DNA from 2 places in the Acinetobacter sp. ABJ-A23_2 genome. Region 2 is predicted to be linked to the other one. Evidence: riboswitches for the same ligand, from Rfam matches in the RefSeq annotation. Region 2 holds a riboswitch; the other holds the start of a gene.
The links. A riboswitch is a leader RNA that binds a small molecule or an ion and turns the genes downstream of it on or off. The one in region 2 is predicted to bind manganese.
Positions count from the first base shown of each region.

Region 1: it holds a riboswitch for manganese, as region 2 does, so the genes downstream of both, ACH63V_RS17265 (sodium:calcium antiporter) here and ACH63V_RS06360 (TMEM165/GDT1 family protein) in region 2, are expected to answer to the same signal.

Region 1 is NZ_JBIUCP010000074.1:66-3,663, reverse strand. It holds gene ACH63V_RS17270 (putative bifunctional diguanylate cyclase/phosphodiesterase) at 1-757, opposite strand, end outside; gene ACH63V_RS17265 (sodium:calcium antiporter) at 1,120-2,118, opposite strand; yybP-ykoY riboswitch at 2,129-2,328, opposite strand; gene dmeF (CDF family Co(II)/Ni(II) efflux transporter DmeF) at 2,428-3,366, opposite strand.
Region 2 is NZ_JBIUCP010000012.1:41,353-44,950, forward strand. It holds gene ACH63V_RS06350 (2-oxo acid dehydrogenase subunit E2) at 1-1,100, shown strand, start outside; gene ACH63V_RS06355 (hypothetical protein) at 1,250-1,522, shown strand; yybP-ykoY riboswitch at 1,559-1,755, shown strand; gene ACH63V_RS06360 (TMEM165/GDT1 family protein) at 1,771-2,346, shown strand; gene ACH63V_RS06365 (MBL fold metallo-hydrolase) at 2,617-3,414, shown strand; gene ACH63V_RS06370 (YkgJ family cysteine cluster protein) at 3,507-3,598, shown strand, end outside.

The sequences.
Region 1 (3,598 bases), on a different contig from region 2:
CTTGCGTAGGAATATATCCTAAAGTTGGGTGATGCCATCTTAACAAGGCTTCTGCGCCAATTAACTGTTCAGAGGAATTGATTTGCGGTTGATAAAAAAGCTCAAATTGTTCTTTGGTGAGGGCTAAACGTAGGTCATGCACCATGCTATTTTCTATTTGTATCTCTAATTGCATAGTATAAATTGATATACAAATCATGAGAGTAGCCACACAAGTTGCAATCCACCCACCATGATTACGGATATCATCTGACAAAGGTACTGCACTATTAAGTGTAAAAGAGGTACCACTAAAAAATATAAAACACCCAATCGATAATAAAATTAAAATGATTTGTAAAAAGCTTGGATCACGGCGGTAATTTAAATATCCCAGTATTGCGCCGGCAGGCAAAAATAAATGCGCTACTTGAGGCCGATGAGGTGTAGCAATATCGAAAAACAGGCAAAAAACGACTGGGAAAATTAGTAGAACCGCTTGTGATAAAAGTATGCCCGCCGAAATACGGTTTTTATAAATGAGAAAAAGGCTAAACATGGAAACTAGTGTGAAACCAATATCCATACAAACAATCAGCCACATGTGTGCAAATGCGAAATAAATAGTCCAAAACAAACAAAAAATAATACAAATAAAGATATTTGCTTTGGCTGCAATTGTAAGCTGCTGGTCTTTTACGTTACGGTAATTTTTCTTGCGTTTTTTAAAGTAAGATGAAGCTATCATAAATAAATCAACCGTAAAATATTTCTTCAAAGACCCCCAGCTTGGTCATTGATACTCCATCTCAATATTTACCAATAAAACGTAATATTTTATTCCTTTCTTATTTGTACTATTCATTTTGAGATTTGGTGTTCTTCAACAGCGTTGCTACAGTTCAGCGGTTTAACTGAACGATACTGCGTTTCGAACACTTTTTAATTTTAAAGTATCAAGACTTAACGATACATGCGTCTGCGGCTCAGGTACAGCCCCTAACTAGTGAAAAATTAGGCGAATTCTAAAGAATTTTATGTATCGTAATCTTATACACCCGTGAGTGTATAAGATTAGCCGTTCACTAGTCATGAAAATAGCTGAAACGCGTCGGTCACCTTGCAACGCATGAATGTGTATTAGAGATAAATCACAACCAAAACTGCGAAAAAGCCATATAGCGCACTTACTGCAACTAATGATCGATCATCGACCGCACCGCGGCGGAATAAATTCCACAAAAACACAATCGCCAGTGCAGTAATAATGCCAGATGCTAACAACAACGTATCAAAGCGCCACGGTGTGAAAAATATACCCAAAGCACTTGGTATGGTGGCCTGAATCATCATGGCACCAGAAATGTTCGCTAAAGCCAAACGTTCTTTACCTTGGCGTACCCAAATCAGCGCATTCATAATTTCAGGTAATTCGGTTGCAACCGGACTCAGTAATAAAGCAACCAAATGTGGTGGCCAACTTAGCGCTGTACCAATTGCTTCAAGCTGAGCTACAAAAGTGTGTGACGCAATACTAATGACAACTAAAGCGACCAATACCTGTAAGCCAGCCCACCCCAGTGAAGGTTCGGCTGCGTTGGGACGGAACTTGAGAGGTTCGAGTTCTTCTTCATCGGCAGATGTATCTGCTTCCTTAATCTCACGCCAAACATAAGCTGCATAAGCCGCTAAAAATAGAATACCTAACCAAGGCTTAATGGCAAACGCGACTAAACCAAGTGCTACTTTTAAAACAAAGATGGCAAGGAAAGAGACTTGATCTCGGCTTAAGCGACCATAATCAACTTGTACTTTATGCGAAGTTCGAGCTAACTTTTTACGATGAAGAATTAATACCAGACCTACAACGGCGTAACCCAAGGTTGCTAGCACCAATGGACCACCCATTGCAGCTCCAACACCAAGGTCTTTTTGTTCTGGGGTATTACCAAACACAACGGCCATAAAGGTCACCGCACTTTCAGGTAGCGCTGTACCAAAAGCTGCGAGTACTGAACCTACTGCGGTTGCACCAAGATTAAGACGTTTACCAAACCATTCAATTCCATTGACGAAATATTCACAGGCTAGGTAAATTGCCGCGGCGGACAAAAAGAATAAGATGAACGTGAGGAGCATAGGAATAGTTCCAGCCGGGCGAAATAAGAAACCATTGGCACGACAACGCTCCTCGCCCGACTAGCAAAGTACGTTGCGGCCAAAGGTCTCGCCTAGCTCTTACTGTATATACAGTGGCTGAACACGCCATGAGATACTCATCTCAAGTTTGTTGACGTGGTCTTCCTAGCGGGTACTAGGAATGGCTACTCCCCAATGACAATGCTGAGGATTTTACCAGTGATTTCATCCGAACTCTACAGAGATAGTCAGACAAAATGCTTATGAACTCTAAAAATCAATAGAATCTTTTAAAGCACTCTTTATTGACTAGATAAAATGTATTTCTACACTGGCATGTACAATTTCTTCATGGATAGACAAGGCTTTTTTAACTGAATCGGGTGTTAAATCTGTTCGGTCTGTTTCTAAAGCCAAAATGCATGAAAATTTTCCTTTACCGACTTTCCATACATGTAAATCTGTAATTTTTACTTGGGATAATTGCTCAATTACTTCTTGTATTTCAGCTACAACTGGATGTGACATTTCAGCATCTAATAAAGTTTTTCCTGTGTCACGCAAAAGTCCCCACGACCACTGCGCAACAAGTATCGCCCCTACAATACCCAATAAAGCATCTAAAAAATTCCATCCAAAATATTTACCCGCTATAAGTGCGGCTATGGCTAATACAGACGTTACGGCATCGGCAACCACATGTAGAAACGCAGCTTTATGATTTAAATCGTGATGGTGATCATGATGATGGTGGTGATTATGCTCATGGTCATGATGGTGGTGGTGATGTTCATGATTATCATGTAATAACCACGCACAGATTAAGTTGACTGCTAAACCTACAACAGCAATAGAAATCGCTTCATTATAATGAATATCAACAGGATGGAGTAATCGTTCGATAGATTGAAACCCCATCAAAAGTGCAACGACCATTAATAATATTGCACTGCTATACCCGCCCAAAATTTCGATTTTCCAAGTTCCGAAACTAAAGCGTTTGTCGTAGGCATAACGACGAGCCATTTTATAAGCCACATAAGCCAACCCTAGAGCAACCATGTGTGAACTCATGTGCCAGCCATCAGCTAAAAGAGCCATGGAGTTAAAGACCCATCCACCCACAATTTCAAAGACCATCATCACGGCAGTTAGGATGGTTGCAATCAAAATTTTCTTTTGAGCCAGCGGGTTTCCTTCATCGAACTGATGAGAGTGGTAGCGTTCTAAATTACTGTTAATTTCCATATTTATGGTCTTTTGATGATACTCCCCCATAGTATATATTTTTTTGGAAGGAAATAGGTTACATGACGACCAAGACAAGAAAAATTTTAAATTAGTTTGAAACCCACAAAAAAATAGTCACTTCTGTAGAAAATTATTTCAGCGTCCACTACTCTTTTTTTCAATAATTAAAATTCGTTACTAATGCGACATTGGTATGGACTAAATAAAATCCGTAGATTTAATAAAAGCC
Region 2 (3,598 bases):
GCGTATTACTTGCAACAATTGAAGCTGAAGGTCAAGCACCTGCAGCAGCTCCAGCGGCAAAAGCAGAAGCTGCACCGGCTCCACAGACAGCAGAACCTAAAGCGGCAGCTCCTGCTGCGACTCAGTCTGCACCTGTAGCATCAACATCTGGTGTTGATAAGTTAACAAAAGAGCAAGAAGCTGAAAATGCTAAAGTATATGCAGGCCCTGCTGTTCGTAAGCTGGCTCGTGAACTTGGCGTGATTTTGTCACAAGTTAAAACTTCTGGTGAGCATGGCCGTGTTGTTAAAGAAGATATCTTTGCTTATGTGAAGAGTCGTTTAACTGCACCGCAAGCGGCGGCGCCAGTTGCTGCGGCTGCACCAGCGGTTTCAGGTTTGCCAAAGCTTCCTGACTTTACTGCATTTGGTGGCGTGGAAGAAAAAGTACTGACGCGTTTGCAGCAAGTATCAATTCCGCAATTGTCGCTGAACAATTTTATTCCGCAAGTCACCCAGTTTGATTTGGCTGATATTACTGAGTTAGAAGATTGGCGTAATGAACTGAAAGGCAACTTCAAAAAAGAAGGTATCAGCCTGACGATTATGGCATTCATTATCAAAGCGGTTGCGCATTTGTTGAAAGAAGAGCGTGAGTTCGCAGGTCATCTATCTGATGACGGTAAATCAGTGCTCTTGCGCAATGAAATCCATATGGGAATTGCAGTAGCAACACCTGATGGTTTAACTGTGCCAGTACTTCGTAACCCAGACCAAAAATCAATTAAGCAAATTGCAGTTGAATTGGGTGTGTTAGGTCAAAAAGCGCGTGATAAGAAATTATCACCGAAAGACTTGCAAGGTGCGAATTTCACCATTTCAAGCTTAGGTGCAATAGGTGGCACAGCATTTACACCTCTTGTGAACTGGCCACAAGTTGCAATTTTAGGTATTTCACCTGCAACAATGCAGCCAGTATGGAATGGTAAAGACTTTGATCCGCGCTTAATGTTGCCGTTGTCATTGTCTTATGACCACCGTGTAATTAATGGTGCAGATGCAGCTCGCTTTACAAATAAACTTACGAAGCTTCTTAAAGATATTCGTACTTTATTAATCTAATGCTTTGAAATAATTGACTAAAACCTCGCTTCGGCGGGGTTTTGTTTTTGATATCTCTTTAATTAAATTTTGGGTTAATCTACAGGCTAAGCAAGGCTTATTGAGCGTGAGGAGAAATTTCTCGTTATCAGGTAAAGGAGAAATAGTAAATGTTGGGTTTCCTGAAAATTATGTTGCCCTTACTGTTGATTGTATTTTTATTGATGGGAGTATGGGTCAGTATTTTACACTTCCCGTGGGAATGGATGACTTATGTGGTGATGGGTTTTGAGGTGTTTGTCGCTACTTTGATTTTGCCCTTTGAATATCAGGCTGGAACGAGCAGTAGCCATATTGGTTTCATTCATATAAGTGCTTATTTTGCAGTGTTATTAGGTCTTGCGCGTTTATTGGTGTGGGCGTGGGTAAAATTTGTTGCATGAATGTTTGAAAAATAGAGTGACTTGAATATAATAAACGCATACTTCATTGGGGAGTAGCCGCTATTCACAGCAAATGTGAATAGGTGATGGTCAACATAATTGTTCAACAGAACATGGTCATCATAGCTTAAACGTCTCATCGTTCCTGAGTTGGCAAGACCTTTGATTTACCACTCTGCAATCATTTTATGATATTTGGCTAGCAGGAGGGGTAGGTCATAGGCATTTATGCTAGCCAGAGAACCGACATGCAAGAATTTCTGATTTCTACCTCGATTGTTGCCCTCGCTGAAATGGGTGATAAAACTCAATTGTTGGCACTTTTACTATCTGCGCGTTTCCGTAAGCCAATTCCTATTCTCATTGCGATTCTTTTAGCAACACTCATTAACCATGGTATTTCTGCTGTGCTTGGGCAGTGGATTACGACCGTGCTCAGTCCTGAAATTTTAGTTTGGGTACTTGCTGTTGGTTTCATTGGTATGGCGTTCTGGATGCTTATTCCAGATAAGCTTGATGATGAGACTGATAGTATTAATAAATGGCAAAAATTTGGTGTTTTTGGTGCAACCTTTATTTTATTTTTCTTAGCAGAAATTGGTGATAAAACCCAAATTGCAACTGTCGCTTTAGCGGCACGCTATGACAGCATTTTCTGGGTGATGCTGGGTACAACACTAGGGATGATGATCGCGAATGCACCAGCTGTATTTATTGGTAATAAATTGGCTGAACGTTTATCTATCTCGCTCATTCATAAAATTGGTGCAGCTATTTTCTTTATCGTAGGTGTTTCTACGTTAGTACAACATTATTTCTTCTAAAATACTTTTCGCTTTATATAAAAACGCATTCATTAAGAGTGCGTTTTTTATTGAGTGTTTAAGTAGTTAAACTTCACGATACTGTTTATTTAAGGAGATGCTAGAGGGTTGCTCAATTTATTGATGATTCATTTATAGAATAAGAAAAGTAAAATCAATTTTAAAATATTATGAGAAATATCAATCAATTCATTGCAAGTGCTTTAGAATCCCTTTATTTTAGTAGGGATATAAAAATATCTAATATTTAAAGTTTTTTTGGGGAATTGTATGGGGTTTGAAAAAACAACATCGCAGATACTATTTGATAATGGCGTACATAAATGTATTAGTTTTACCAGTTTGGTGAAAGGGGAAGGCATACAAGCCAATCAATTTTTAATTATTGATCATGAAAGGGCAGCTGTTATTGATCCAGGTGGTGACTTGACCTATGTTCCATTGACGATGGAACTTAATAAATATACTCGTCTTAAAAATCTGGACTATGTAATCGCTTCACATCAAGACCCAGATATTATTACTTCAATGCCTCGTTGGTTGGTTTATACCGATGCTAAAGTGGTTGCCTCTAAATTATGGGCGCGATTTTTACCTCACTTAAATTCATCATTTATGAGTGAGCGTATGAAAGGAAATTGGGAAGACCGTCTCATTGAGTTGCCAGATCGTGGTCAAGTGATTCAATTGGGTGAATCAAAGCTTGTCATGGTTCCGGCACATTTTCTACATTCGGTGGGTAATTTTCAGTTTTATGATCCAGTTGCCAAAATTTTATTTTCTGGTGATATGGGGGCTTCTATTGTTGAAGATGCAAGTCAGCCTCTCAAAGATTTCGATGCCCATGTGCTGAAAATGAAAGCTTTTCACCAACGTTATATGTGTTCCAATAAAGTCATCCGTTTATGGGTCAACATGGTTCGTCAAATGGATATTGAGATGATTGTGCCTCAGCATGGGACTCCATTTATTGGCAAAGAAATGATTAACCAGTTTTTAGACTGGATTGAGACCTTGCCATGCGGTGTAGATTTAATGACTGAACAAATTTTCAGCTGTCCAACATAAAAAAATTAAGTTCAATATCTTGAGTCCAATTTGAAATTTTTTTAGGATTTTGCGTCACAGAAAAATTTTTGATGACGAGAATTTGAATAAAAATGTTATCTCAAGTTGCGACTCCAGATGAGTGCCTTCGCTGTGGGGCATGTTGTGCACATTTTCGGGTTTCATTTTACTGGGCTGAGGCCGA